DNA from 3 places in the Streptomyces venezuelae genome. Region 2 is predicted to be linked to each of the others. Evidence: riboswitches for the same ligand, from Rfam matches in the RefSeq annotation. Region 2 holds a riboswitch; each other region holds the start of a gene.
The links. Region 2 has a riboswitch for S-adenosylmethionine ahead of DEJ47_RS09815 (aminotransferase class V-fold PLP-dependent enzyme). Riboswitches for the same ligand answer to the same signal wherever they lie in the genome.
Positions count from the first base shown of each region.

Region 1: it holds a riboswitch for S-adenosylmethionine, as region 2 does, so the genes downstream of both, thrC (threonine synthase) here and DEJ47_RS09815 (aminotransferase class V-fold PLP-dependent enzyme) in region 2, are expected to answer to the same signal.
Region 3: it holds a riboswitch for S-adenosylmethionine, as region 2 does, so the genes downstream of both, DEJ47_RS33575 (hypothetical protein) here and DEJ47_RS09815 (aminotransferase class V-fold PLP-dependent enzyme) in region 2, are expected to answer to the same signal.

Region 1 is NZ_CP029193.1:3,720,966-3,730,978, forward strand. It holds gene DEJ47_RS17120 (ubiquitin-like small modifier protein 1) at 248-523, opposite strand; gene thrC (threonine synthase) at 649-2,004, opposite strand; SAM riboswitch class I at 1,998-2,145, opposite strand; gene DEJ47_RS17130 (glucosyl-3-phosphoglycerate synthase) at 2,302-3,246, shown strand; gene DEJ47_RS17135 (hypothetical protein) at 3,326-3,580, shown strand; gene DEJ47_RS17140 (trehalose-6-phosphate synthase) at 3,710-5,116, shown strand; gene otsB (trehalose-phosphatase) at 5,298-6,215, opposite strand; gene DEJ47_RS17150 (DUF3263 domain-containing protein) at 6,235-6,510, opposite strand; gene DEJ47_RS17155 (ABC transporter substrate-binding protein) at 6,520-7,737, opposite strand; gene DEJ47_RS17160 (SIS domain-containing protein) at 8,039-8,947, shown strand; gene DEJ47_RS17165 (ROK family protein) at 9,529-10,013, shown strand, end outside.
Region 2 is NZ_CP029193.1:2,107,731-2,117,743, forward strand. It holds gene DEJ47_RS09770 (NYN domain-containing protein) at 1-295, opposite strand, end outside; gene DEJ47_RS09775 (hypothetical protein) at 330-569, opposite strand; gene DEJ47_RS09780 (rhomboid family intramembrane serine protease) at 703-1,440, shown strand; gene DEJ47_RS09785 (Lrp/AsnC family transcriptional regulator) at 1,437-1,718, shown strand; gene DEJ47_RS36820 (small secreted hydrophilic protein) at 1,809-2,153, shown strand; gene DEJ47_RS09795 (sensor histidine kinase) at 2,224-3,606, shown strand; gene DEJ47_RS09800 (response regulator transcription factor) at 3,603-4,265, shown strand; gene DEJ47_RS09805 (SLC13 family permease) at 4,356-5,768, shown strand; gene DEJ47_RS09810 (glycerate kinase) at 5,795-6,994, shown strand; gene DEJ47_RS09815 (aminotransferase class V-fold PLP-dependent enzyme) at 6,943-8,316, opposite strand; SAM riboswitch class IV at 8,506-8,623, opposite strand; gene trpD (anthranilate phosphoribosyltransferase) at 8,733-9,797, opposite strand; gene DEJ47_RS09825 (cytochrome b) at 9,962-10,013, opposite strand, start outside.
Region 3 is NZ_CP029193.1:7,407,923-7,417,935, reverse strand. It holds gene DEJ47_RS33610 (MFS transporter) at 1-1,446, opposite strand, end outside; gene DEJ47_RS33605 (GntR family transcriptional regulator) at 1,443-2,219, opposite strand; gene DEJ47_RS33600 (amidohydrolase family protein) at 2,732-4,057, shown strand; gene DEJ47_RS33595 (FG-GAP repeat protein) at 4,054-4,692, opposite strand; gene DEJ47_RS33590 (DUF3253 domain-containing protein) at 4,764-5,048, opposite strand; gene DEJ47_RS33585 (GNAT family N-acetyltransferase) at 5,163-5,717, opposite strand; gene DEJ47_RS33580 (SDR family oxidoreductase) at 5,751-6,482, opposite strand; gene DEJ47_RS33575 (hypothetical protein) at 6,581-6,874, opposite strand; SAM riboswitch class IV at 6,919-7,028, opposite strand; gene DEJ47_RS33570 (radical SAM protein) at 7,051-8,409, opposite strand; gene DEJ47_RS33565 (hypothetical protein) at 8,766-9,197, shown strand; gene DEJ47_RS33560 (Gfo/Idh/MocA family protein) at 9,257-10,013, opposite strand, start outside.

The DNA of each region.
Region 1 (10,013 bases), 1.6 Mb from region 2:
GATCGGTAATATACGGAGATTCCGTCCGGATCCAGGGCAAGTCGGGCCAGGCAAAAGCCGCAAAAGGCTTAAATGGGCAGTGCTCTTTGGCTGCTTCTTGTCGGCCTGAGGCCGACTTCGTATATGCGCTCGGCACGAGCGGCGGAGCGCGCTTCCCAACTGTACCGCGCTCAACCATGCAGAATTGCCCCCTCCGTTTCTCTCGCGGAGGGGGCAATTCAGATAACGCAGGGTGCTCGCGAAAAGATCAGCCGCCGGCGACGGCGGGAATGATCGAGACACCCGCGCCGTCCGGAGTGGCCGTCTCCAGACCCTGCTCAAACCGGACGTCGTCGTCGTTCACGTACACGTTGACGAAGCGGCGCAGCTTGCCCTGGTCGTCCAGGACGCGGGCGGCGATGCCGGTGTGGTTCTTCTCCAGGTCGGCGATGACCTCCCCGAGGGTCGCCCCCTCGGCGGCGACCTCGGCCTTGCCGCCGGTGTAGGTGCGGAGAATGGTGGGAATCCGGACGTTGACGCTCATGGGTTCACCTCAGAAGTACGGGATGGGAAAGGCGCCCCGTCGGGGGCGCCCCGAAGGGGCGCGGGGAACTGCGCGAGGACGGACCACGACCCGCTGCCGGCAGCGGACACCAGGCCCTACGGCGACTAACCGGCAAGGCCCGCGGAGCGAAACGCCTCGAGGCTCGGCTTGATCGTCGCCGTGGCCTGCGACGTCTCGGCGACCGCGTCGAGCGTCTTGAGGCCGTCCCCGGTGTTGAGGACCACCGTGGTCAGCGAGGGATCGATGAGGCCCGCCTCGACCAGCTTCTTCGTGACGCCCACCGTCACACCGCCCGCGGTCTCCGCGAAGATGCCCTCCGTACGGGCAAGGAGCTTGATCGCGTCGACGACCTGCTCGTCGTCGACGTCCTCCACCGCACCCCCCGTACGCCGCGCGATGTCGAGCACGTACGGCCCGTCGGCCGGATTGCCGATCGCAAGCGACTTGGCGATCGTGTTCGGCTTCTGCGGACGGACCACGTCGTGGCCCGCCTTGAACGCCGCCGACACGGGCGAGCACCCCTCCGCCTGCGCGCCGAAGATCTTGTAGGGCTTGTCCTCGACGAGGCCGAGGGCGATGAGCTCCTTGAGCCCCTTGTCGATCTTCGTGAGCTGCGAGCCGGACGCGATCGGGACGACGAGCTGGTCGGGGAGGACCCAGCCGAGCTGCTCGCAGATCTCGTACGCGAGGGTCTTGGAGCCCTCGCCGTAGTACGGCCGCAGGTTGACGTTGACGAAGCCCCAGCCCTCGCCCAGCGGGTCGCCGATGAGCTCGGAGCAGAAGCGGTTCACGTCGTCGTAGTTGCCCTCGATGCCGACGAGCTCGCCGCCGTAGACCGCGGCCATGACGACCTTGCCCTGCTCCAGGTCGTGCGGGATGAACACGCAGGACCGGAAGCCGGCGCGGGCCGCCGCGGCGCCCACCGCGCCCGCGAGGTTGCCCGTGGAGGAGCAGGACAGCGTGGTGAAGCCGAAGGCGCGCGCCGCTTCGAGCGCCTGCGCGACGACGCGGTCCTTGAAGGAGTGGGTGGGGTTGCCGGAGTCGTCCTTGACGAACAATTTGCCCTGCTGGACGCCGAGTTCCTTCGCGAGGTTGTCGGCCTTGACGAGCTTGGTCCAGCCGGGGTTCAGGTTCGGCTTGTCGGCCACGTCGGCGGGGACGGGCAGGAGCGGGGCGTAGCGCCAGATGTTGGCGGGGCCTGCCTCGATCTGCTTGCGCAGGGCCTCCGGGTCGCCGAGGGGCAGGTCGTACGCGACTTCGAGGGGGCCGAAACACTCGGCGCAGGCGAAGATCGGGCCGAGCGGGAACGTGGTGCCGCACTCACGGCAGGAGAGGCCGGACGCGGGCCCGAGGTCCACGGAAGAGGCGGCGCTTCCGGAGGTGCTTCCGGAGGTGCTCTCGGAGGTGCTTTCGGTGGCGACAGTCTGCACAGCCATGGAGGCGAGGCCCTTTCTCCTCATCTTCCTCGCGACGCATTTCGCCGCGAGACGGAATTGGCACCTTCGCCGGCCGGGAGCCTCGCTGCGTTTGACTGCGCGAGACCGACTGGGTGGTTGCCGGGGCTTCAACGGGCCGTATCCCTCTGCCCCTCTGGATGAGCGGTATTCGATTGTGAGTTTCGATTGTCGTCGGCGAACGCGGTGGTGACCCCGACATGCGATGGCCACCGGCGTTGTTCAAGACTGTAACCGAAGCCCCGGACCCTTGAGATAGTCGTCCGAACCGCGAGATGGATCACATATGGGAGGACCACGACCGTGCTGGAAGAGGTCGAGCACTGGCTGAGCAGGCGTTCCTGGTCCGTCGCCGACCGCCCGCTGGACCTGCTGGCCGCGGCCAAGCGGGCGGGTGGCGCGTCGGTGAGCGTCGTGCTGCCCGCGCTCGACGAGGAAGGGACGGTCGGTGAGATCGTCGCCGAGATCCGCCGTGAGCTGATGGAGAGGGTTCCGCTGGTCGACGAGCTGCTCGTCGTCGACTCCGGCTCGACGGACCGTACGGCGGAGGTCGCCGCCGCCGCGGGCGCCAAGGTCGTCCACCGCGACGCGATCCTGCCGCGCCTTCCGGCCGTGGCGGGCAAGGGCGAGGTGCTGTGGCGCTCGCTGCTCGCGACGAGCGGCGACATCGTGGCGTTCGTCGACGCGGACCTGAAGGAGTTCTCGGCGGACTTCGTCTCGGGGATAGTCGGCCCGCTGCTCACCGACCCGGACGTGGCGTTCGTGAAGGCGATGTACGACCGGCCGCTCGCGGGGGCGGGCGGGCAGGGCGGCCGGGTGACGGAGCTGATGGCGCGGCCGCTCCTGAACATGCACTGGCCGCGGCTGGCGGGGTTCGTGCAGCCGCTGGGCGGCGAGTACGCGGCGCGCAGGTCGCTCCTGGAGCGGCTGCCGTTCCCCGTCGGGTACGGCGTGGAGCTGGGCCTGCTCGTCGACGCGCTGCACACCGTGGGCCTGGACGCGCTGGCGCAGGTCGACGTGGGGGTGCGCAGGCACCGGCACCAGGACGGGCAGGCGCTCGGGCGGATGGCGGCGGCGATCTACCGGACGGCGCAGGTGCGGCTGGCGCGCGGTCATCTCGTACGTCCCGAGCTCACGCAGTTCGTCCGGGGCGAGGGCGGGTTCGAGCCGAGGACGCATCCGGTGGACACGGAGGAGAGGCCGCCGATGGCGGATGTCGCCGAGTACGCGCACCGGCGCGTGGCGTAACCACCGTAGATCATCCGCTTTGCCTACATTGCCCTTTATGCGGTTTATGAGGGTCAGATGTACATGGACAAAAGACGCCTTGAGAGTCATGCGGAGGGCGGCCGGACTGGCGCTCGCCACCGCCGCGGTCGCCGCCGTGGTCGCCGCCGGGTTCCTCGCCGCGGCGCCCGCCGCCACGGCCGCCTCGCACAAGGAGGCCCGGCAGGCCCGGTCCGGTCCTGCCGAGCTCGCCGACACGGGCAGCTCCCGGACCCTGCTCTTCAGCGGGGCCGCGGCCACACTCTGCGGGCTCGGCGTCCTGGTGATCATCGCGGCACGCGGACGCCGCGACTGACCCACCCGGCACAGCGGCCCACGCACGGCACACGCCGACACACGACGGCACACGCCGGTCGGATTCCCTTCTCAGGGAGTGCGGCTTCCGTACGTTTGAGGGTTTACGGGACGGGCTACGTTTTGCCACATGGTCTCCGAGTCCGCATCGTCAGCAGCGCAGGTCCTCGTCGCGTCCAACCGCGGCCCCGTCTCGTACACCGTCGGAGAGGACGGTGAGCTGACCGCGAAGCGCGGCGGCGGAGGCCTCGTCTCAGGACTCAGCGCGATCGGCGACGAGGCCGACGCCCTCTGGGTGTGCGCGGCGCTCGGCGAGGGCGACCGCGAGGCCGTACGGCGCGGCGTCGGCGAGCCCGGCGTGCGGATGCTGGACATCGACGCGCGCGTCCACGCGGACGCGTACAACGGCATCGCGAACTCAGTGCTGTGGTTCGTCCACCACATGCTCTACCAGACGCCCCTGGAGCCGGCCTTCGGGCCGGAGTTCCGCGCGCAGTGGGCGGCGTACGAGACGTACAACCGGGCGTTCGCCGAGGCGCTGGCCCGGGAGGCGGCACCGGGGGCGGCCGTCCTGGTGCAGGACTACCACCTGGCGCTGGTCCCCGGCATGCTCCGCGAGCTCCGCGAGGACCTGCGCATCGGCCACTTCTCGCACACCCCGTGGGCGCCCGCCGACTACTTCCGGATGCTGCCGGACGACGTCGCCGAGCAGCTGCTGCGGGGCATGCTCGGCGCGGACCGGCTCGGGTTCCTCACGGGGCGGTGGGCCGACGCGTTCACCGACTGCTGCGTGCGGGTCGTGGGCGGCACGTCGGGCACCCGCATCGGGGTGCACGGGCTCGGCGCCGACGCGGACTTCCTGCGCGAGCGGTCGCGGCGGGACGACGTCGAGGAGCGGATGCGGGCGCTGCGGGAGCAGGCGGGCGAGCAGGACGGCGAGCCGCGCAAGCTGATCGTGCGCGTGGACCGCACCGAGCTGTCCAAGAACATCGTGCGCGGCCTCCTCGCCTACCGGGAACTCCTCGAGACCCGCCCCGAGTGGCGCGAGCGTGTCGTGCACGTCGCCTTCGCCTACCCCTCCCGGCAGGACCTCGCCGTCTACCGCGACTACACGGAAGAGGTCTCCCGGGTCGCCGCGGAAATCAACTCCACCTACGGGACGGACGGCTGGACCCCGGTGGTCCTGCACGTCAAGGACGACTTCGCACGCTCGCTCGCCGCCTACCGCATGGCGGACGTGGCGCTGGTCAACCCCATCCGCGACGGCATGAACCTCGTCGCCAAGGAGGTCCCCGTCGTCTCCGACGACGGCTGCGCGCTGGTCCTCTCGCGGGAGGCGGGCGCCCACGAGGAGCTCGGCGAGGACGCGCTCACCGTGAACCCGTACGACGTGACGGCCACGGCCGACGCGCTGCACGCGGCCCTGCTCATGCCGCGGGAAGAGCGCGCCGAACGCACGAAGCGCCTCGCGGCGGCGGCGACCGCGCTGCCGCCCGCGCAGTGGTTCCTGGACCAGCTGCGGGCACTCACCGGCTGACCCCGGACAGTCCAAGACCCCCATCGCGTTTGTCCATGGGCCCGGCGCGGAGTCGGCCACTACGGTCCGCGGCATGACTCCGCGTCCGGCAGGCACACTGCCCGCCCCTACGGGGTCGGTGGCGTCCGCGACCAGCCCACGACGGCCCGCGGACGCGCACCGCAATCGAGGCGAGCGCCTCTCAGCGCAGTTGCGCACCGATCCACGACAGCAGCCGCACCACGCCCGCGGGTCCGTCCACCACCAGGTCCGCCCGGCCCGCGAGCTCCGCGACCTCCGAGCTGCCGCTGCAGACGAGCAGTCCCGCCACACCCTCCGAGCGGAGCTTCTCCACTGCGCCGAAGGCGGGCAGGTCGCCGAGGTCGTCGCCCGCGTACAGGACGGACTCGGCGCCGACCTCCCGCAGGTACTCGGCGAGGGCCACGCCCTTGTCCATGCCGGGCGGGCGCAGCTCGAGGACGAGGCGGCCCGGCTCGACGATCAGGCCGTGCCGGCGCGCCAGCTCGTCGAGCGGCTCCCGCAGCGCGTCGAACGCGGCCTGCGGGTCCTCCGCGCGGCGCGTGTGCACCGCGACGGCCCGCCCCTTCTCCTCTATCCACGTGCCGCGCCAGGCGCCGATCCCGTCCAGGAACCCGGGAAGCTCGGCGCGCACGGCCGCGACACCGGGGTGCGGCTCGGCGGCGCGCACGGTGCCGGTGACGGCGTCCCAGCGCTCGGCGCCGTAGTGCCCGAGGACGACGAGGTGTTCGAGGCCCGGCACGCCCGCGAAGCCGCCGTAGCGCACGGCCACGCCCGCCGGGCGGCCCGTGACCACGGCCGCCGACCGCAGGCGCGGCGCGAGCGCGGCGAGCACGCGCGCCGCGTCGGGGTGGGCGCGCGCCTGCTCCGGGTCGGCGACGATCGGGGCGAGCGTGCCGTCGAAGTCGAGTGCGACGACCGCGCGCTCGGGCCGGGCGAGGACCGCGGCGAGGCCGTCGCGCCCGGCGGGCGTCACGGGCTCGGGCGGTCCGGACGGGTCGGCGGGACCGGCGGGACCGGCCGGTCCGGACGGTTCGGACGGTTCGGGCAGGTCCGACTGTGAGTACGTAGGGTCACCCATGGGCCCGACCTTAGCCGCGTCAGCGCTCGTCGCGCCGGGACTCCCGCACCCGGCGCAGCCGATTGACCGTAATCGGGTCGTGGGCGAGCGCGCGGGTGTCGTCGAGAAGGGCGTTCAGGATTTGGTAATAGCGCACCGGCCCCATCCCGAGCTCCTCGCGGATGGCCCGTTCCTTGGCACCGGGGCCGGGCCACGGCCGCCGTTCGAGGGCGAGCACGGCACGGTCGCGGTCGGAGAGGGCGCCCGGGACGTCCTCCGTGCCGCCGTCCGGCTCATCCGGGTCGTGAACGGTCATGCCAGCACGCTACTCGGCGTTCTCCATGGTCATCGCACGGCTCTGGATGCGGCTGAGCACCGACTTCGGGTTGCCGCCCTCGCCGACGGTCTTGCCGATGTCCTTCTTGATGTCCGCGGAGACCTGCGCCCACGACGTCTTGCCCACCGGATACAGCTCGGAGGTCGGGAGCTCGTCGAGGAACTTGCCGAGCGCCGTGTGACCGCGGTCCTTCGCCATCTCCTGGGACGCGGAGGTCGTCACCGGCAGGATGTCGTACTCGTTCGAGAAGTCGAGGACGTTCTTCTTGCTGTAGGCGTAGTCCAGGAACTTGCCGGCCTCCTTGCGGTGGCCGTTCTCCTTGAACGCCATCATCCAGTCGGCGACACCCATCGTGGCCTGCGCCTTGCCGTTGATGCCGGGCGCCGGCACCATGCCGAACTTCACGCCCTTCTTGGCGGCCATCTTCATCAGCGTCGGGTGGCCGTTGAGCATGCCGACCTCGCCGCGCGAGAACGCCGCGAAGGCCTCCGCGCGGTTCATCTCCGCGGGCGCCGTCGGACCCGTCAGGCCCTTGCCGACCAGCTCGTCCCGCAGCCAGGCGAACGTCTTGGCGTTCTGCGGGGAGTCGATCGCGTACGACCCGACGTTGTCGGTGTAACCGCCGCCGCCGCTGAGCATCCACATCAGCGTCTCCGCGGGCGCCTCCTCGGGGCCGAGCGGCAGCGCGTACGGGATCTTCACGCCGCGCGCCTTCAGGGCCTTCGCGTCGGCCTGCAGCTCGCTCCAGCTCTGCGGCGGCGTCAGGTTCGCGTCCTTGAAGAGCTTGGTGTTGTAGAAGAGCAGGCGGGTCGAGGAGGCGAACGGCATGCCGTACTGGATGCGGTTGACCTCACCGGCGCGCGAGAGCGGCGCCAGGAAGTCGGCCTGCGTGGCGATGGAGAGGAGCTCGTCGGCCTCGTAGAGCTTGCCCTGCGCGGCGTAGTCGGCGTAGGCGCCGATCTGCGCCAGGTCGGGGGCGTCGCCCTTCTTGACCATCTCCTTGACCTCACGGTCCACGTCGTTCCAGGAGTGGACGGTGACGTCGACCTTGATGCCGGGGTTCTCGGCCTCGAACCCCTTGACGACCTTGTCCCAGTACTTCTTGGAGCTGTTCGCCGCGGAGTCGCCGTAGTCGGCGGCCACCAGCTTGAGGGTGACGTCACCGGAGTCGCCCGGACCGCCGCAGCCGGCGAGCACGCCCGCCATGCCCAGTGCGGCCACCGCCGCGGTCAGACCTGTCACGCGCCGCTGCACAGCTGTCCCACCCTCATTGCTTTGCTTCTACGTTCCGCACCTTGCCGAACTGCGATTTTCTCCCGAGTCCGGACACAAGGTCTACACCACCCGAGTCTCACTTGTGCAACGGCGTCCCACGGGCCCCGGGCGTTGCAGGCCGCGCGGGGCGACTGCTATGCACATCAGGTCCCCGGACGTTCATGCACGGCACATCGGTACACCGCTCGACCACACCGCTCGAACACACCGCACTGACGAGGAGCCTTGGCGCATGTCGCGTACCGCAGAAGAAATAGCCACCCAGCCCGCCTGCTGGCGCCGGGCGGTGGAAGCGGCCGCCGCCTTCGACGACCTGCCGAGGCCCGGTGAGCGGATCGCCGTCACCGGCTGCGGGACGTCCTGGTTCATGGCCATCGCCTACGCGACCCTGCGCGAGGCCGCGGGCCTCGGCGAGACGGACGCGTTCGCCTCGTCGGAGTTCCCGGCGGGCCGCACCTACGACCGCGTCGTGGCGATCACCCGCTCCGGCACGACGACGGAGGTCCTCGACCTCCTGAACCGCCTCAAGGGCACGGTTCCGACGCTCGCGCTCACCGCCGACCCGAAGACGCCCGTCATGGACGCGGCGGACTCGGTGGCGGTCCTGGACTGGGCGGACGAGGAATCCGTCGTCCAGACCCGCTTCGCCACGACGGCCCTCGCCTTCCTGCGCGCCGGTCTCGGCCACGTCCCCGGCCTGAAGACGGTGCAGGAAGCGGCGGTGGACGCGGAACTCGCGGTGACCGAGCCGCTGCCGGCGTCGGTGGTCGGCGCGGAACAGTGGACGTTCCTCGGCCGCGGCTGGACGTACGGTCTCGCCCTGGAGGCCGCCCTCAAGATGCGGGAGGCGGCGGGCGCGTGGACGGAGTCCTACCCGGCGATGGAGTACCGCCACGGTCCCATCTCCATCACCGGCCCTGGCCGGGTGGCCTGGATGTTCGGCATGCTGCCGGACGGCCTGGCGGAGGACGTGGCCCGCGTCGGCGGCGAACTGGTCGCCCGCCAGGAGGTCGACCCCCTCGCCGACCTCATCCGCGCGCAGCGGCTCGCGGTGGCGTTGGCGGAGTCCCGGGGCTACGACCCGGACCACCCGCGCAACCTCACGCGCAGCGTGATTCTGGCGGGGCGCCCCCACCAGTAGCCGAGCCACGGCTCCCCCACGAAAGCCGCCCGCCCGCCGGGGCCTGCCCTCCCCCGGGGACGGGCGGCCGGGCGGAACACCCGAACCGCCGCCCAGCGGCGACTCCCTCCCGCCCTCCCGCCTGGCGGGAGGGCGAACCACCCTGAACCGCCGCTCCGCGGCGGATCACTCCCACCCACCCACCCGTTCACCCCGCACCACCCCGCCCCCTAGGAGCCGCCGCGGAGCGGCGAAGCGTTACCGGGGGCGGCAGGTGCGGGATACGGGGTGGGCGGGTGGGAGAACCGCCGCGGAGCGGCGGAGTTCCGCCGGGGGCGGCAGGTGCGGGGCAACGCAGGCAGGCTGGACGGTTGCGACGGCGCCCGAAGGTGGGACAGTCCGCCGCGGAGCGGCGGAGCTTTGCCGGGGGCGACAGGCGCGGGGCAACGGGTGGGCGGGTGGGAGAACCGCCGCGGAGCGGCGGAGTGGGATGCCCGACGGCGAGGCAAAAACGGTGACACGCCCCCGAAAAGGACCTCCGCCCCGACACGGGACCCCGAAGTGGACTAGACCTCTCAAGGCCGACGCGCGAGACTGTTCCCGTGAGACACGTCATCGCCCTCGATGTGGGCGGCACCGGAATGAAGGCCGCCCTGGTAGGGGCGGACGGCACCCTGCTGCACGAGGCCCGCCGGCCCACGCGCCGCGACCGCGGCGCCGACGCGGTCGTGGAGTCGATCCTCGACTTCGCCGCGGACCTCCGCGCCCACGGCATCGCGAACCACGGCGAACCCGCGGCAGCGGCAGGAGTGGCCGTCCCCGGCATCGTCGACGCCGACCGCGGCATCGCCGTGTACGCGGCGAACCTCGGCTGGAGCGACGTCCCCCTCCGGGACCTCCTCAGCACCCGCCTGGAAGGCGTCCCCGTGGCCCTGGGCCACGACGTCCGCACGGGCGGCCTCGCCGAGGGCCGCATCGGCGCCGGCAAGGGCGCCGACCGCTTCCTGTTCGTGCCCCTCGGCACCGGCATCGCGGGCGCCATCGGCATCGGCGGCGCCATCGAGCCGGGCGCGCACGGCTCGGCCGG
Region 2 (10,013 bases):
CGTCCAGCGCGCCCGCGAGCTCGGGCTGGACCTCCCTGAGGCGCTCGCCGATGCGCTGCCGGAAGAGGGTGTCGTTCTCCACCGCGGCCGCCATGGCGTTGGCCGCGAATTTCGCGCGCCGGGTCGGCGTGAACCGTGCGTACTGCCGCAGCTGCGCGGGCAATTCGGCCAGGGTGAGGCCGCCGAAGCCGTCCGAGACGATCTGGACGACCCGTCGCCGCACCCCGTCGGGCAGCGGACGGTCGAGCACCTCAGCGGCGCCGTCGTCCGGCTCCCCGCCTGAGCTCTCCACCATCCGTCACCCCACTAGCTGTGCGGGCCCCGCTCCCTCAGGAGTCGGTGCCCGGCCTGTCCACGAGTTCCACCTGGTCCACCGCGTTGCACCAGCGGCAGCGCACCGACTCGATGGTCTCACTGACCACCTCGCGTTCCTCGACGTTCGACTCTCCGGCCAGGTCGAGATGGACATACTCGACGACCTTCGAGCTGCGGGTCACGTCGAAACGCGTGAGATTGCCGCACAGCGTGCAGCGCCACCGGGTGGTGTCCGTCGGCAGGGGGACCGTCATCGTGGCTGCTTTCCCTCGGTGTCCTTGGTGCGTATTGCCCGTAACCCTAAGGCCTGTAAGGGGCACCACGCGGCGGCCTCCGCAGCGGCATGGCGGTCTGTGCGGGAAGTGCCCGTTACGTCATGATCTGTTCATGATCGCCACATGGGGTACGAAGGCGGGCCGGCTGCTCAAGGGAGAGTCCGCCACGGTGACGTACGGACTGATCGCCGTCTGCTGCGTGATCTTCGTGATCTCGCCGGTGTCCGGGTTCAATCCCTCGTACGGCAGGGGCAACGAACTGCTCGCCGCGCAGCAGGCCTACTTCGAGCGGTGGGGCGTCGTCCCCGTCGAGCTCTTCAAGGGCGTCCCGGGCGCCGCCCTCGGACCGTTCACCGCTCTGTTCGTGCACGGGAGCTGGCTGCACCTGCTCGGCAACATGCTGTTCCTGTACGTGTTCGGGGCCATGGTCGAGGAACGCATGGGGCACCTCCTGTACGCGTTCTTCTACGTCTGCTGCGGCTACCTCGCCCTGCTCGCCTACGCCGCCGCGCACGCGGGTTCCGACCAGACGCTCGTGGGGGCGTCCGGGGCGATCTCCGCCGTCCTCGGCGCCTTCCTCTATCTCTTCCCTAAGGCGCGCGTCACCAGCCTCTTCCCGTTCCTCTTCTTCCTGCCGCTGCGCTTTCCCGCATGGGTGGTGCTGCCGTTCTGGGTGGCGCTGCAGTGGCTGGCGGCGGGGCAGGGCGGCAAGGGCACGGGGGTGGCCTATCTGGCGCACCTCGTGGGCTTCTCGCTCGGGTTCCTCTTCGCGTGGGGGTGGAGTCTGCGGAGGACTAGAGTGCATGTGAAAGGCAGCGCACCGGCCACCGAGGGAGACAGCCAGCCGTGATCACCGCGATCGTGCTCATCAAGACCAGCGTGGACCGGATTCCGGAGATCGCCGAGTCGATCGCCGCGCTCGACTCGGTCAGCGAGGTCTTCTCCGTGACCGGTACGTACGATCTGATCGCGATGGTGCGCGTGCCGCGCCACGACGATCTGGCGGACGTCATCCCCGGCCGGATCAGCAAGATCCCCGGCGTCGAGGGCACGGACACGCACGTCGCCTTCCGCACGTACTCCCAGCACGACCTGGAAGCGGCCTTCGCGATCGGCCTCGACTCCTGATCACCCCGGGCCGCGGCGCGCTCCCCGCATGAGGATTTCTTCATCCGCGCCTCATCCTGGCGGTGCGGTGCGTCGCGCACCCTCGCTGGCATGGTCTTCTCCCACCGCATGGCCGCCCTGGCCGCGGTCGTCGCGATCCCGCTCGGCATCGCCACGACCAGCTACCTCCTGTCGGACAGCCCCGAGCAGCCCAAGGCCCCGCCCAAGGTGGAGCTGGAGAGCGACTCGCCGTCCTCGGAGCCGGCCCCTCCACGGCCCGCCCCGAGCGACGAGAAAGTGTCCCCGCCGCCGGTGAGTGAGAACCCCTCGAACGATGACAGCGGAAACAGCGGAAACACCGGGAACACCGGAAACAGCGACGAAGACGACAGCGACGACGGCAGCAGCGGCGGCGGGGGCGACCAGGACGACGACGGGCCCGGCGACGACGGATGACACGGGGTCCGAACCCCGGCGCCGCTGGATAACGGCTCGTGTCCGCATCCTGCTGTGGCTGCTCGTCGTCATGACGGTCGCGCTCACGGCGGTCGCGGCGACCACCCGCTCGGTGCTCCTCCGCGACGTCGACCACCGCATCGACGCGCTCCTCGCCCAGGAGACCGCGGAGTTCACCAACCTCGCGCGCGAGGGTGTGGACCCGCACACCGGCGAGCGGTTCACCGCCCCCGACCCGCTCCTGCGGCTCTTCCTGTCCCGGCAGTACGCCGACCCCGACGAGGAACTCCTCGGCCTGGTCGGCCGCCCCGGCGAGGTGCCCGCCAAGAAGGAGCAGTCGCGCGAGGCGCGCATCGACCACCCCCTCGCCGAGGACCCCGCCGCGCTGCGCGCCGTCTTCGCCTCGCCGGACGCGACCGGCACGGTCCACCGCGACCTGGGCGAGATCCGCTGGGCGAAGGTGGAGATCGGGGCGGGCGCGGGGCAGCCGTCCGCCGCGTTCGTCGTCGCCTTCCACCCCGCGGGCGAACAGGCCAAGGCCGGCGACGTGTTCACCATGCTGCTGGCCATCTCCGGCGTCGCGCTCCTGATGACGACGGGCATCGGCTGGGCGGTCGCGGGCCGCATCCTCAGACCGGTGCGCCTGGTGCGCACGACCGCCGCGCAGCTCACCGAGCAGGACCTGACCCGCCGCATCCCGGTCCAGGGCAGAGACGACATCGCGGCGCTCGCCGAGACGTTCAACGGCATGCTGGACCGCCTGGAACGGGCGTTCGCCGCGCAGCGCGAGTTCGTCGACGACGCGGGACACGAACTGCGCACGCCCATCACCATCGTCCGCGGCCATCTGGAGCTGATGGGCGACGGCCCCGGCGAACGCGAGGAGACCGTCCGCATCGTGACGGAGGAGCTCGACCGGATGAGCCGCATCGTCGAGGACCTGCTGCTCCTCGCCAAGGCCGAGCGGCCCGACTTCGTCGCCCCGGAGCCCGTGCAGCTCGCCGAACTCACCGCGGACGTCTTCGTGAAGGCCCGGGCACTCGGCGACCGCGCCTGGCGACTCGTCGAGGTGGCCGACGCCGAGACCCCTCTCGACCCGCAGCGCATCACCCAGGCGATGGTGCAGCTGGCCCAGAACGCCGTGCAGCACACCGCCCCCGGGCAGCGGATCGGCATCGGCTCGCGGCTGCGCGCAGGACGCGTCGAGCTGTACGTCGCCGACAGCGGGCCCGGCGTGCAGCCGCAGGACGCCGGGGTCATCTTCGAGCGGTTCCGCCGCGGCACCGCGCGGCGCGGCTCCCGCGCCACCGGGGCGGGCCTCGGCCTCGCCATCGTCAAGGCCATCGCGGAGAGCCACGGGGGCGGCGTCGAGCTGCGGCCCACGGACGGCGGCGGCGCCACGTTCGTACTCGTACTCCCCCAGGGGCAGCCGGAAGGGGCGGAGCGGCAGTGAACCGGATACTGATCGTCGAGGACGAGGACCGCATCGCGTCCTTCATCGAGAAGGGCCTGCGCGCCAACGGCTTCACGACCACCGTGGTAGCCGACGGAGAGAGCGCCTACGACTACGCCCTGACCGGCGGCTTCGACCTGATCGTCCTGGACATCGGCCTGCCGGGCAAGGACGGCTTCACGGTCCTGCGACAGCTGCGCGAGGCCCGGGTGACCACGCCCGTCATCGTGCTGACCGCGCGGGACTCGGTGCGGGACACGGTGGCGGGCCTGGAGGGTGGCGCGGACGACTGGATGACCAAGCCGTTCCGCTTCGAGGAACTCCTGGCCCGGGTGCGGCTGCGGCTGCGCACGGCCGCCGGGGCGCCCGAGGTGACGGTGTTGCGCAGCGGTGAGGTGACACTGGACCTGCGGACCCGCAGGGCACGTTCGGCGGGGCGCACGGTGGATCTGACGGCGCGTGAGTTCGTACTCCTGGAGCTGTTCCTGCGCCATCCGGGGCAGGTGCTCTCGCGGGAGCAGATCCTGTCGCACGTGTGGGGGTACGACTTCGACCCCGGGTCCAACATCGTGGACGTGTACGTGCGCGCGCTGCGCAAGAAGCTGGGGTCGGAGCGGGTCGAGACGGTGCGCGGGATGGGGTACCGGCTGCCGGAGTGACCATCGGCACGCGAAGACCACCGGTCCGGGTGAACTTTCCTTCATCTGGGCCTCATTGAGGGCTCACGGCCCGGCACCACGCTGAACAGCGTGACCTTGAACCTGCGGCAGGCCGTGACCCTCTGCGCGGCGCTCAGCCTGTGCGCGCTGCTCGCGGTCCCCGGGAACTTCCCGGGTCTGAGCGGCGACGCCCGTCTCACCCTCGCCGTCTTCGCGCTGGCGACCTGCGCCTGGATCGGCACCCCGGTCGACGACACGTACATCGCGCTCGGCGCGGGCCTCGCCCTCACCGCGACCGGCGTGATCAGCAGCGACACCCTGTTCGGCACCCTCGGCGACGAGACGGTGTGGCTGCTGATCTGCGCCTTCGTGCTCGCGGCCGCCGTGGCGCGCAGCGGGCTCGCGGGGCGGGCGGCGGCGTTCCTGGTCAGCGGCGCGGGCACCGTACGGCAGTTGACGCATCTGACGACGGCGGCGCTGGTCGTGACCGCCTTCGCGGTGCCCGCGACGTCGGGGCGCGCCGCGCTCGCGCTGCCCGTGTTCCTCGCGCTGGCCAAGGTCCTCGCCGACCGAAGGCGACTGGTCGTGATGCTCGCGCTGCTCTTTCCGACCGTGATCCTCCTGTCCGCGGTCGCGACACTGATCGGTGCGGGCGCGCATCTGATCACGGTGTCGGTCCTGTGGGAGGCGACCGGCGAGCGGATCGGCTTCACGCAGTGGCTGCTGCTCGGCCTGCCGCTCGCCATGGCCTCCTCGCATCTGGCGGCCGAGGCCGTCCTGTTGACGACGACGCGGCGCGCCGACCGCAAGGAACCGGTCCGCATCACCCTCGACCAGCTCCAGGAACACAGCGAACAGCCCGTCACCGGCCCCTGGGAGCCCGCCGAGACGCGCTGCGCCCTGCTCCTCGCCACCGTCGTCGCCCTGTGGTGCAGCGAGCCGCTCCACCAGGTGCCGCCCGCCGTCGTCGCGCTGATCGGAGCGGTCGTGGCCGCCTCCCCCGCGCTCGGCACCGTCGGCCTGAAGGACGCGCTCCGGACGGTCCCCTGGGCGCTGCTCCTGTTCATGGCGGCGACGATGGCGATGGGCGTCGCGCTCGCCGACTCGGGGGCGGCGAGGTGGCTGGTGTCCGGACTGCCCCTGGACCTCCCCGCGTGGCTGTTCCTCGCCGTGGTCGTCGCCGTCAGCACGGCAGCGCACCTCGTCCTGCAGTCACGCTCGGCCCGTTCGTCGGTCCTGGTGCCGCTGGTCGTGGCGGCGGCCGTCGGCGCGGGCGTCAACCCGGTCGCCGCGGCCCTCGCCTCCACGGCCGCCGCCGGGTTCTGCCACACCCTGCCCGCCTCCGCGAAGCCCGTCACCCTCTTCGCCGGCATCCCGGACACACCCACCTACACCCCGCGGGACCTCCTGCGGCTCTCCGCCGTCCTCGCGCCGCTGACCGCCGCGCTCGTCCTGCTCTTCGCCGTGACGCTCTGGCCGCTGCTCGGCGTCCCCGTCCGCTGAACCCCCGCGTCCACCTGGAGACCACCGTGCTGACCCGTTTCGCCATCGCCCCCAGCGGCTTCAAGGAGTCGCTGTCCGCGAGCTCCGCGGCCGAGGCCATCGCCGCGGGGGTACGCCGTGCCGTCCCGCACGCCGACACCGATCTGATCCCGCTGGTGGACGGCGGCGAGGGCACGGCCCGCGCGCTGGCGGCGGCGAGCGGCGGCCGTCTCGTCGCGCTGCCCGCGACCGGCCCCGTCGGCCAGCCGATCGGCACCCACTTCGCGCTGCTGCCCGACGGCACGGCGGTCGTCGAGATGGCGGCCGTGGCCGGTCTGTCGCTGGTCCCCCGCGATCTGCGCGACCCGGGCGCCACCACGACGTACGGCGTCGGCGAGCTGATCCGCGCGGCGCTCGACGCGGGTGCCCGCCGCATCCTCGTCGGCTGCGGCGATTCCGGTACGTCCGACGGCGGCGCGGGCGCCCTGCAAGCACTCGGCGCCAGACTCCTGGACCTGGACGGCTGGGAACTGCCGCGCGGCGGCCGGGAGTTGACGCGCCTGAACCGCATCGACCCGAGCGGCATCGACCCGCGTCTCGCGGACACCGAGATCCGCGTGGCCTGCAACCCCTACAACGTCCTGTGCGGCGAGCGCGGCGTCGCCCGCGTCTTCGGCCCCCAGAAGGGCGCGACGCCCGCCCAGGTCGAGCAGCTCGCCGCCGCCCTGGAGCACTGGGCGCACCTCCTCACGCGGGACCTCCACGTGCGCGCCGACCTCTTCGAGGGGCCAGGCACAGGCGCGTCGGGCGGTCTCGGCGCCGGGCTCGCCGCCCTCGGCGCCGCCCTGCTCCCCCGCTTCGACGTCCTGCTCGACCGGCTCGACCTCGACGCGCGGCTCGCCCGTGCCGACCTCGTCATCACCGCGGAGGGCGCCCTCGACCACCAGACGCCGCGCGGCAAGGTCCCCGCCGAGGTCGCCCGCCGCGCCAAGCTCTCCGGCAGGCCCGTCCTGGTCCTCGCGGGCACGATCGGGGCCGGGGCGCACGCCGTGCGCTCCGTCGGCGTCGACGCCTACAGTTCGATCCTGCCCGCCCCGATGTCGATGACCGAGGCGCTCGGCAGGGGCGGCGAGTTCCTCACCGACGCGACGGAGCGGGCCCTGCGGATGATCCAGCTGGGCTCACGCCTGCCCCTTCAGGCGGCGGCGCCGGTGTCGGGCACGCACCGGCCGTCCTCGGTGCGGTAGCTCCAGCGCGCACCGTCCGCGACCAGTTCCTTCACCGCGCGCACGAAACGCTCGACGTGCTCGTCGGGGGTGCCCGCGCCGAAGCTCACACGGATCGCGTTCAGCGACTTCTCGCCCGGCGCGGCCTCGGGGGCGCCGCACTCACCGGGCTCGTCGGGCTCGCTGCCGAGGAGGGTGCGCACCAGCGGGTGGGCGCAGAACAGGCCGTCGCGTACGCCGATGCCGTACTCGGCGGAGAGCGCGGCGGCGAAGTGCGAGCTGTTCCAGCCGTCCACGACGAAGGAGATGACGCCCACGCGCGGCGCGTCGTCACCGAAGAGGGAGAGGATCCGCACCTGCGGCACCTCGGCGAGGCCCTCGCGGACCGTCCGGATGAGGTGCTGCTCGCGGGCGACGAGCTCGTCGAAGCCCGCGTCGGTGAGCGCCTTGCAGGCGGAGGCGATGGAGTAGACGCCGATGACGTTCGGAGAACCGGCCTCGTGACGGGCGGCGCTGTCGTGCCACTCCACGTCCACACCGCCGTCAGCGCGTCGCGCCACCTTCCGCGAGGCGCCGCCGCCCGCGAGGTAGGGCTCTGCGGCGCGCAGCCAGTCGGAGCGGCCCGCGAGGACGCCGGAGCCGAAGGGCGCGTACAGCTTGTGCCCGGAGAACGCGACCCAGTCGACGTCCAACTCGGCGACGGAGACGGGGTGGTGGGGCGCGAGCTGCGCGGCGTCGAGGACGATGCGGGCACCGTGCGCGTGGGCGGCGGCGGCCAGCTCACGTACCGGCCACAGCTCGCCGGTGACGTTCGAGGCGCCGGTCACGCAGACGAGGGCGGGCCCGTAGGGGTCACGGTCGGCGAGGGCGCGCTCCAGGGTCTGTACGGCCTCGTCGGGGGTGCGCGGCGCGTTGAGGCAGGTGACGCGGGCGTCCCGCCACGGCAGCAGCGAGGCGTGGTGCTCGGTCTCGAAGACGAAGACCTGGCAGTCGGCGGGCAGCGCGGCGGCGAGGAGGTTCAGGGAGTCGGTGGTGGAGCGGGTGAAGACGACCTGGTCGTCCTCGCGGCAGCCGAGGAACTCGGCGACGGTCTTCCGGGAGTTCTCGAAGAGGTCGGTCGACAGCTGCGAGAGGTACCCGGCGCCGCGGTGCACACTGCCGTAGTACGGGGCGTACGCCGCAACGTCGTCCCACACGCGCTGCAGCGCCGGCGCGCTCGCCGCGTAGTCGAGCGCCGCGTAGGTCACCTCGCCGCCGGTGACCAGCGGAACGGTGACGTCCCGGCCGAGGACGGCGAGCGGGGCACAGACGGACGAGTCGGCGGCAACGGCGGACACAGACATGGCGAACTCCCGTAAGAGGCAAGTGAGTTCACTGCGACGACGGCCGCGCCGAAGGCATGCGGCAACGCAGTGATGAAGAGAAGAAGGGTGCGCGGAAAGGGGCCGAAGGCCCTAGCACATTCGCTTGCTCACGAGACTGCTCCCTTGAGGACCAGGACCCCAGGGCTGTGACATCCGACGATGTCCAGGGGTCCGCGCTTGCCATACGCCTTGCTGCGTACGACCTGGTCTTCACCCGGGGCACCCCGCCACGGACGGAGGGTTGCCGGACAGCGGGCCGGGGCCGTAGTCGCTGTCACTCATGACCTGTGCAGCATCCTGCCACACGATCTTCGGAGCGCAAGGCGCAGTCCAGATTCCGGACTGCGCCGTGCGTCACATCGCTGCGCCGAAGGAGGGAATGCTCCGCGGGTGCCTCAGCGGTTGCTGGCGGACACCCAGCGCTCCAGGGCCCGCTTGGCGGCCCCCGAGTCGATCGCCTGCGCCGCCTTCGCCATGCCGGCGCCGATCTGTTCCACCAGGGGCTGATCGGTGGGCGCGAGGGCGACCAGCGCCGCCGCCGAGTTCAACAGCACGGCGTCCCGCACCGGCCCGGTCTCCCCGTCGAGCAGCCGCAGCGCCACCTCCGCGTTGTACGAGGCGTCGGCGCCCCGCAGCGCCTCGACGGGCACCAGGTCGATCCCGACGTCCCGCGGGTCGAACGCCTCCTCGCGCACGGACCCGTCCCGCACCACCCAGATCCGCGAGGTCGCGGTCGTCGTCAGTTCGTCGAGCCCGTCGTCGCCGCGGAAGACGAGGGACGAGTTGCCCCGCTCGGCGAAGACCCCGGCCACGATGGGCGCCATCCGCGGGTCGGCGACACCGACCGCCTGGGCGCGCACCTTCGCCGGGTTGGTGAGCGGGCCGAGCAGGTTGAAGACGGTGCGGATGCCGAGCTGGCTGCGGGCGCCGCCCGCGTGGCGCAGCGCGGGATGGAACTTCACGGCGAAGCAGAAGGTGACGCCCGCCTCATCGGCGACCTCGACCACCCGCTGGGGGGTGAGGTCCAGGTTGACGCCGAGCTTCTCCAGGACGTCGGAGGCGCCGGACGCGCTGGAGGCGGCGCGGTTGCCGTGCTTGACGACCTTCGCGCCGGTGCCCGCGACGACGATCGCGGACATGGTCGAGATGTTGACGGTCTTGGCGCCGTCGCCGCCGGTGCCGACGATGTCGACGCTCGGGCCCGGCACGTCGATGACGTTGGCGTGCGCGTACATGGCGCGCACCAGACCGGAGATCTCCTCGACGGTCTCGCCCTTGGCGCGCAGGGCGACCACGAACCCGGCGATCTGCGCGTCGGTGGCCTCGCCGCGCATGATGCGGTCCATGGCCCAGGCCGTGTCGTCGGCGCTCTGGTCGCGCCCGTCGAGGAGGCCGTTCAGTACGTCGGGCCAGGAACGGTCCGCCGCGGTGTCGCCTCCTGCGGGGATCACAGCGTTCATGGCCGCTCCTGGTTTTTTCGTCTGCGTATGGAGGAAACACCCCGACACATCGGGGTGGGACCACCCTATCCAGCCTCCGGCACGGCAAAGAGCCCCGTCCATGCAATGGACGGGGCTCTCGCCGTGGCGACCGTGTTGGTCAGAGCTTCAGAGCTCCGGAATGATCAGTGGTGGCCGTGGCCGCTCGTGATCTCCTTGTACTCGTCGGCGGTGGGC
Region 3 (10,013 bases), 5.3 Mb from region 2:
CCCCGCGGAGGCCAACTCCTGTGCGGAAAGCGCCTGTTCCGCCGCCGGGACAGTGGTGGGCGCGTCGGGACCTCGCAACGGGGCCGGGAGGCCCGCGATGAACGTCTGCGTCACCACGCTGCCGCTGACCGCCACGCCCAGCGCGCTGCCCAACTCCCTCGCCAGGCTCTGCAGGCCCGAGCCGACTCCTGCCCGGTGCGCGGGCAGCGCGGACATCATGCCGTGCGACAACAGCGGCGTCGCCAGGCCGCATCCGACGGCGGTGAGGGTCGCCCCGAGCGCATACAAGGGGTACGGGGTGCTCGGGCCGACCAACGAGACCGTACCGAGACCGGCCGCCAGCACCGCGAGCCCCGACCCGAGCGTCGACCGCGGGCCGGCGCGCCTCTCCAGGGCCACCGCGCAGCGCGGCGCGAGCAGCAGCGCCGCCGCCATCGGCAGCAACCGCACCCCCGCCCCCAGCGGCGAGTAGCCCATGGCGTACTGCAAGTACTGCCCGTTGACGTAGAACAGGCCGAACATCCCCAGGAACACCAGCGCCATGCCGACCGCGCCCGCCCGCACCACGGGCACGGCGAACAGCCTGGGGTCCAGCATGGGGTGCTCGCGCCGCAGCTCACGGACCGCCCAGAGCGTCAGCAGCACCACCGCCGCCGCGAACCCGGCCAGCACCCGTGCGCTGCCCCAACCCGCCCCGGGACCGGACACGATGCCCGACAGGAGGGCGAGGAACCCGGCCGTCAGCAGGCCCGCCGACACCACCGACACCGGACGGTCGTGCCGTGGGGGCGCCGGGGAGAACACCAGCACCAGGACGAGTGCCACGACGGACAGCGGCACCACGCTCCAGAACAGCGCGCGCCACGAACCGAGTTGGAGCGCCGCGCCACCGCCGACGTTGCCCAGCACGGCCGCCAGACCCGTCATCGACGCCCACAGCGCGACCAGCCGCGGCCGACGGTGGGACGGTGCTCCGCCCACCATCAGGGCGAGCGTCGTCGGCAGCACCGCGGCGGCACCGACACCGCTCACCACCCGCCCCGCGATCACCACGCCGACTCCCGGCGCCACCGCGCACAGCGCGCAGCCGGCGGTGAACAGGCCCATACCGGCCGCCAACACCCGTTTGCGGCCGAGCCGGTCGGCGAGCGCGCCGCCCGGGATGAGCAGACAGGCGAAGACCACGACGTAGCCGTCGACCACCCACAGCACCGACTCCGCCGACGGGCGCAGGGCGCTCCGCGACAGCGCGGGGACGGCGAGGTTCACGGCGGAGACCATGCCGACGACCAGGGTGACGCACAGGCAGAGCACGGCGACGGTCAGCGGGCCGGGGCCGGGTCCGTCGGGCTCGGGCGCCGGGGATTCGAGGGCCCGGACGCCGCAAGGAGGCTCGCGAGGGAGCGCCTTCCCGTACGTGGGCGTGATCCTGCGGCCGGGGTTCATCGCGCGCCGCCTCCCGCCCGGACCAGTTCGGCCCGGAAAGCCAGCCGGTCGCCGCGGATGCGCAGGAACTCCAGGTCCACCGGCCGCCCGTCCGGCAGCCTCGTCAGGCGTTCGACGGTGAACAGTGCCGAACCGGCCGGGATGTCGAGCAGCGCGCACGTGTGCGGGTCGCCGCCCACCGCGTGCATGGTGACGCTCGCCGAGCCGAGCCGGGCGCCGATGGACTGCTCGATGAGCCCGAACAGGTCCCGCCCCGCCAGGTCGGCGGTGAGCAGCGGCTCCCCGATGTCCGCGGCCAGGTAGGTCAGGTCGAGGGAGAGCGGCACGCCGTCCAGGAGCCGCAGCCGCTCGATGTGGACCACCCGGCCGCCGACGGGGACGTCCAGCTTGCGTGCCACGTCGCCGGGCGGCCGCACCAGGCCCGCGACCCGCACCTGGTTGACCACCTCGCCGTGCGTGCCCAGCGTCTCCGCGAGGCCGGTCAGCCGTTCCAGGGTGTGCTCGAAGGGCCGCCGTACGATCACCGTGCCGACGCCCTGGCGCCGCTCGACCACGCCTTCGCCGCGCAGGACGCCCAACGCCTCGCGCACGGTGTTGCGCGAGACCGCGAAGTCGGCGATCAGCGTCCGCTCGTCCGGCAGCATGCCCGACGTGAAGGACCCGGAGGCGATCTGACGGCGCAACACCTCGGCGACCTGCCGGGCACGGTCCGCCCGGGTCCGCTGCCGGTTCCGCGGTGTCTGTGGCGCCTGCCCGGTGGACGGGGGGTTCATGGGACCTGACATCTGTCGAAACTAGGGCGCCAACGTTTCCGTGGAGTTACGCCACCTGGCCTGACCTGCGACAACGGTCGTGGCCTGCGGTGAGGCGGGGTGCGCGGACCAGTTCCGCCACCTCCCCCGCCGACCCGAACCCCTTCCTCCCCTTTCCATTTGCCGAAACCCTTGTTCCGCCTGATGGACTCCCCTAAGGTCGGCCGCCCCGGCCCGGCCGCCCCGTGCGGCCGGGCTTTCCCTGTGCAACGCCAAAGGAGCGTGCGGTGGAGAACGAGTACGCGGACGAGGGCCCCGACTTCGGCGTCGGTGGCGGTGTCGGTGGCGGTGGTGGCGCCGACGGGTCACGCGGCGTGGGACGTCGCCGTTTCGTCGTCGGTGCCGGGCTCGCCGGCACCGGTGGCTTCCTCGGTGCGGGCGGCGCGACGCCTGCGGCCGCAGCCGAGCACGATGGTCGCGATGGCCGCGACGGCCGCGGCTCCTTCGGTCCGGAGGACTTCCGCGCCCGTCGACTGCTGCTCGTACCCGACGTCGTCCTGCTCCCCGAAGGCCCCGTCAAGGACCGTGCGGTGCTCGTCCAGGGCGGTACGTTCCGGGCCGTCGGGCCGGTCCGCGAGCTCGCCGACGCGCACCGGAGCGCCAAGAAGGTGCGCCTCAAGGGCCACTTGCTCATGCCCGGCTTCGTGGACGCACACCACCACCTGACGCAGAGCTTCGGCAAGGCGCAGGCGTTCGGGCAGCCGTCGGAGATCTTCAAGACCGTCTGGGAGCCCCTGGAACACGCCCTGGACGAGAAGACGGCGCACCTCTCGGCGAAGCTCGCCGCCCTGGAGGCGCTGCGCGGCGGGTTCACCACCGCCGCCGACGCCGGCACCCGCGCGCCCGTCGACGTGGGCGTCATCGCCGAGGCCGCCGAGGAGGCCGGGCTGCGCTGTGTGCTGTCCAAGGTCGTCTCCGACGGCAAGGGCGGCAAGGAGCATTTGGAGCGGTTCCAGGACTCCCGGCTGATCCATCCCTCACTGGCGATACCCGTGCCGGAGGACGCCACCGCCGAGGTGCTGAAGAGGACCGCCGAGCTGTGCGCGGACGCCGACGCGGTCTTCCAGGTCCACGTCAACGAACACCTGGCCTCCGTCGAACGCTCCCTCAAGAGCGTGGGCCGACGCCCGTTGTCGTACCTGCACCACATCGGCGCCCTCAACGCGCACACCCTCGGCTCCCACGCCACCCTGCTCACCCCCGACGAGATGCGCATGCTCGCCGACACCGGCGCCGCGGTCAGTTACAACCCGGTGGCCAGCGCGTGGAAGGGCAACGCCGTCGCGCACGCCCTCATGTGGCACACCATGGGCATCCGCTTCGGCACCGGCACCGACGGCACCCGCGGCAACGGGTTCCGCCTGGTCGACGCGGCGGAGAGCGCCCAGCGGCTGTCGTACGGCCTGATGGCCGGGGACTCCGCCTGCGGCGCGGGCCGGGTGTGGCTCACGCACGCCACCTCGCTGAGCGCCGACGCCGTCGGGCTCGGCGGGGTGACGGGCGAGATCGCCGTCGGCAAGGCGGCCGACTTCCTCCTCGTCGACCTCGACGTACCCGAGCTCACGCCGTCGTACGACCTGTCGTGGGAGTTGGTCCGACTGGCCGGCCGCGACCAGATCAGCGCGGTCTTCGTGGACGGCAGGCTGCGCCTGTGGCACGGCTGGCCCACCGACTGGGACGGGCGTGCACTGGTCCGCGAGGCCGCCGAGACGGGGCCCGAGGTCGTGCGGCGGGCCCGGATCCAGCGCGTGGACCCGGACCCGGACCGCACGGCCCGCCGCCCGGGGCGCCGCCCCTAGGGGATCACCGTTCCCGAGCCGTTGTGCCCGCTCGGGTTCAGGCCGAACAGCGCCTTGGCCGCAGGTGCCCCGATGTCCGTCGGGTTCTGCGCGGACGACCGGGACGCCGTCAGACCGGCGGCGGCGCCGCGCAGCAGCCACACCGCGCCACCGTTCCTGACGGCACCCAAGTCCTCGCCCGGCGCGCCCGCGACCAGGTCCGCCCTGCCGTCACGGGTCACATCGAGCAGCCGTACCGAGCCGCCGAACACGTCACCGGGCTCCGCCGCACCCGGGACGTCCGCCGTGTCCTGGTGGAATGCCCGCGCCCCCTTGCCGGTGAGCCCGTCCTTGTCGCCCTTGAGCAGCACCACGGCGCCGGCCTTCGCCTTCGAGCCGATCGCCTCGCCGGGGACGCCGACGGCGAGGTCGGGGTATCCGTCGCCGTCGAAGTCCTCCCGTACGAGGCGGCGCCCCGATCGGAGACGGCCTTCGCGGACGCGGTCCTCGCGGACGCGGTGCCCGCCAGAACCGGTACGCCGAGCGAACCGGTCAGGGTCGCGACCACGGCGGTCGACATGGCGGGTCGGCGGATGCCCACGGTTTCCTCCTCGGGCGCGCACGAGGTCGGAAATGGCCGAGAAATCCCTGCGCACGGACGTGACTCGCCTCGGAGACACGCGGAAACGACCGATGGTTGTGCGCGACACAGCACGTGAACGGAGTGCTACCGCATCCGGCGGATGCGGATCGGGCCGCGGGCCTCCGCCGGGTCGACCGGCTCGCCGCCCTGCGTGATCTCCGCCTCGCCGGCCTCGACCAGGTTCCGGGCGGCGCGGCGGGCGGGCTCCATCAGCGCGCGCCAGCCGTCGTCATCCCCTTCGTAGACCGCCCGCGCGGCGTCCGAGGGACAGATCGTGGCGTCCGGCGCACGGCGGTCCAGCAACTCCAGGATGGTCTCTTCCAGGCGCCGCTCGGTGTGCTCCGCACGCTGCCGCTCGCTCTGCGTCATCACGTCAGTCTCGCACCGAGCGGGAGGCGCCGCAGAAGCTTGCACGGCGGTCACGGGCTCACAGGGGCACAGGGTCACAGGGTCACAGGGTCACAGGGTCACAGGGTCACAGGGTCACAGAGGACGGTCGTTGAGGATCTTCTGGAAGAGCCGGTGGTCGCGCCAGGCACCGTGCAGGTAGAGGAGGGACGGAGCGAGCCCGTACTCCTCGAAACCGCACTTCCTCAGCACGCGCTGCGACGCGGTGTTGTGCAGCATGGTGCCCGCCTCGACGCGGTGCAGGCCCAGTTGGGTGTCCGCCGCCGCGCAGACGTGCCGCGTGGCGGCGGAGGCGAGGCCGCGGCCCACGTGTTCGGCGTCGATCCAGTAGCCGAGGTTCCCGCTGCGGGCCGGGCCGAGCACGATGTTCGAGAGGGCCGCGTGGCCGACGATCTCGGCGCCGCTCGCCAGGACCCAGTGTGCGGACCGGCCCGCCCGGCCGTCCGCCAGCTGCACGCGGACCCGCTCGGCCTGCCCCTCCGGGGTGTAGAAGGCGGCGGGACGGTCCGGGTCCCAGGGGCCGAGGTGGTCACGGTTGCGCCGGTAGGCGCGGGCCAGCGCGTCCGCGTCGTCGAGGGTGACGGGCCGGATGAGTATGCCGTGCGCGAGATCGACCGCTCCACTGATCATGCGCCCATCGTACGAGCGGTCGACCGGGGCGCGTCAGCGCCCGCCGGCGACCCGGAGCACGGTGCCGGTGGCGTACGAGGCCTCGTCCGAGAGCAGCCAGGCGACGGCCGCCGCGATCTCGGACGGCTGGCCGGAACGTCCGAGCGGGATGCCCGCGGCGAGCTTCGCCGGGCGCTCCGGGTCGGCGTGGAACTCGGTCCAGATGACGCCGGGGGCGACGGCGTTGACGCGGATGCCGTCCCCGGCGACCTCCTTGGACAGGCCGACCGTCATGGTGTCGACGGCGCCCTTCGCGGCTGCGTAGTGGACGTACTCGCCGGGAGCGCCGAGCGTCGCGGCGGCGGACGAGACGTTCACGATGGCGCCGCCGCCGTTGGCCTTCATGTCCCGTACCGCCCGCCGGGCGCAGAGCAGATAACCGAGTACGTTCACTTCGAGCGCCCGGCGCATGCCCTCGGCGTCCGCGTCGGCGAGGGTCCCGACAGGCCCGCTCACCCCGGCGTTGTTGACCAGCCCGGTGACCGGGCCGAGCCCGGCGGCGGCGTCGAAGAGACGGTCGACGTCGGTTTCGTCGGCGGTGTCGACCTCGACGGTGACACAGCGGCGGCCCGCCGCGCGGACCGCCGCGGCGGCCTCCTCGGCGGCGCCCGCGTTCGACCGGTAGCCGATCACGACGTCGTGGCCGTCCTCGGCGAGACGGGCGCTGACAGCGGCGCCGATACCGCGGCTTCCGCCGGTGACGACGGTGACGGGGTGGTGCTGCACGGGGACCTCCGGCTCTGGGTGGCTGACTGTCGCGCCGTCCGGGCGCGGGGATCGCCCGCGCCCGGATCCGCCGTCATCCTACGAACCGGTGATCTTGGTCAGCCGCGAGCGGCTTCGTGGCCCGCCCCGGCGGCCACGCCGACCAGCGTGGTGCCCGCCGTGTCGCACCGCAGCCTCAGCACGTTCCGGTGGGGCTGCCACTGGGCGAGGCCCTTGTGGTCGCGCAGCACGCGGCGCAGGTGCTGCGGGTCGCGCGTCCACAGGACCGCGGGAACGCCACGGGTCGGGCCGAGCACGTGGAGAGCGATGCGGCCGTCGTCGGCGACGTCGTACGAGGACAGGAGCACGTCGATTGAGGTGTCACGGTTGTCGTGCGCGGGGGAATGCGTCATGGGGCGCCTCCGGAGTCGTGGACCCCGGGTTTCGCCGACCCGGTGATCCGCCGTTCCCCGTGCACGTCGCACGGGGCGGGTCGTCACCCGGGGCACCCGCGACGGAGCGGGGTGCCGTCCAGCGAGCCGGGGCTTGACACTGGAACTCGTGACCCGCCCCGACCGTAACACCTCGCCTAGCCGGCCGTCGCGGGAGTAATCGCGTCCTCCGGAGCGGCCTTCTCGGCGGGCAGGCTGTCCATGAAGGAGCTGACCGAGAAGACCGCGTTGCCGGGGCCCGCGGGGCCGTAGCCGGGCGGCGAGGTGAGGCCGTTCGCCTCCATCGTCGCGCGGTAGGCCTCCAGGAGCCGCACGTGGTACTCCAGCGGCGCGCCCTGCGGGTTCGCCTTGCCGAGCGGCGTCGTGGGCTCCGGGCACCAGGTGGTGAAGCGGGGCGTGATGCCGCGCGACATGAAGTACTGCAGACCCTCCACCGTGGAGTCGATGGCCTCGTCGACCGTCTTGAAGCCGAACGGCTCGGCCATCTCGACGCCCGCGACGAAGTTCGGGATCACGTTGCGCGGCCCGAACACCTCGGCGGAGTCCAGGATGCGGCGGTGCCACTCGTCACGGCCGACGTAGCGCTCCTTGCCGGGGCAGTACCGCTCGAACAGGTACGGGTCCCACACCTCGTAGTTCGGGTGGTAGATCCGCACTCCGTAGTCGTGGAAGCGCTGCACGTCCTCCTTGGGCAGGGCCTGGGCGACGACCTTGCCGATCCAGCGGCCCGGGAAGCGCTCCTCGATGGCCTTCGCGTACTGCCCGTAGAAGTCGGCCTCGTCCTTGCCCTGGAGCCGCGTGGTGATGGCGCCGCCGGTGAGCGTGTACGCGGTGGACGACTTGTTCGTGTCGTACTTGTCGATGATGGCGAGGGCTTCGAGAACCTCGTCCATCGGCTTCACGCCCGTGTAGGGGCGGCCCGCCGCCTTCTGCTGGCGCCAGTTGTGGTTGATGTCGCAGTACTGGCACTCCTCCTTGGCGCCGAAGTACTGGCAGACCCGGAAGACGGTCAGGTAGATGAGGTAGCCCCACTGGATGGTGGGCGCCACCTCCATCACCGACTTGCCGTTCTCCAGCGTGTGCCGGTAGTAGTCCGGCATCGGGGGCAGGCCGACGTCGGAGATCCGCGCCCCGTCCAGGTAGAGGCCGAGCACGCCGTTGTCGTCGGCGGCGACGCGGTAGGGCGAGGACGGGTTGACACGCACCGAGACGACGGTGCGGCGCAGCTCGTACGGGCCGCCGGTGAGGACGATCTCCTCCGGCGGGCGGCGCAGGGCGGCGGCGCCGAGCTCGGGGAGCGTGCCGTGGTCGAAGGAGAAGATGAAGTACGACTTCGGCTTGACCTCGCCGTTCTCGTTGTCGCTGAGCGCCGACTCGTCGAAGGCGATGCCGCCGCGCAGCAGATCCTCCTTGATCACGGCTTCCCGCGGCACGTGCGGGAACCGCTCCATGAGTGACTCGATGAGCTGGGTACGGCTCTCGCTGCGGCTTGGCATGGGCCGGGCACCTCGGATCCTGTTCGGTCGATCTGTCCAGTCCACGCTAATACCCGCCGGATCCGTTCCGGATCCGACTCCGGTCTCAGTGCGTCTCCACCGCAGGTCTATCCTGCGCGGCCCTGCCACGGCGGTCCTGTCCGGGACGCGGCACGGACACGGCGCTGACCGGCCCGGACAGGCCGGCGACTGTCCGGGACAGCCGGCTTCCGTTGCTTGACCTGTCGATGGTCAACAGTCTGTGGGGGTGCCTGGCCGGCCCGGCGGTCGCCACGGCGCGGGCCCGTCGCGTCGAGGAACAGCTCTCCACGCAATGGGCCGGACCTGAACCGGAACCCAGCCATGAAGGAGCTCACGTGCGTGCACGACCTACTCTCGTGACCGCTGCGCTCAGCAGCATGATCGCTCTCGGCGCGACGGTCGCACCCACCCATGCGGCAGCACCGGCCCCCTCCGCGAGCGTGGCGGACCAGGCACCGGACTTCACGCCGTCGAACGTGCCCACCGGCGCCCAAGCCTGCAACGCCAAGCCCACGTCGAACGGTTTGGGGGGTGCGGACGTCACACGGTCCGTCGCTCTCAGGTCCGGCCCGAGCAGCGCATGCGGCGACGTCTCCTCCAGGCTCTATGTGGGCCAACGACTCGGCGGCTGGTGCCGGTACAAGAACCCGTCCTCGGGATACTGGTGGTACTACGTCAGCAAGGGTGGCGAGGCGCCCTACGGCTGGATCTACGAGGGGAACATCTCCGGCGAGGAAACGATCCGAACGGCCTGCAATGACTACTGACACGCGCTGACAGGCGGTGCCCGCAGCCGGGAGACGGCCGCGGGCGCCGCTGCCGTTCGTCAGTCCTGTCGCGGTGCGACCGGAACCCCGCTGCGGGCCGACGCGTAGCCGGCCTCCACCACGCGCAGGGTGCGCAGACCGCCCTCGCCGTCCGCGACGGTCATCGCGCCCTCCTGGGCCCCGTACAGGAACGCCCGCAGCATCAGCTCGTCCAGGTCGGGGCCGAAGGGCACCTCGGTGCCGGTGCCCTCGCGCTCGCTGAAGCCGTGCACCTTCTGGTCGAAGGCGTCCATCTCCAGGGTGGCCCGCTCGCCCACGACGGTGAGTTCCAGGCCGCCCCAGGAGTGGTGGGAGCGGGGGTGCGACCAGCTGCAGTCGATGGTGGCGACGGCGCCGTTGGAGTACGTCACGCTGACCAGGCCGCTGGTCTCGGCGGCGACCTCGTCGGCGTACAGGAGGTTGTTGGTCTGCGCGTACACCTCGACGGGCGTCGCCTCTGCGAAGAGGTCGTCGAGCAGGTCGGCGATGTGCACGGTGTGGTCCATGAGGGCGCCGCCGCCGGAGAGGGCGGGCTCGGCGAACCAGCGGCGGGCGCGGGTCGGCATGGCGCCGTTGTTCGCGCCGGACACGGCGAGGACCCGGCCCGCCTCACCCGCCGCGACGGCCGCTTTCACGGCCGCGTAGGCCGGGCTGAACCGCACCGGGTGGGCGACGGCGAGCCGCACGCCCGCGGCCCGGCAGGCGGCGACCATCGCCTCGCCGTCCTCGACCGTGGCGGCCAGGGGCTTCTCGCACAGAACGGGCACACCGTGCGCC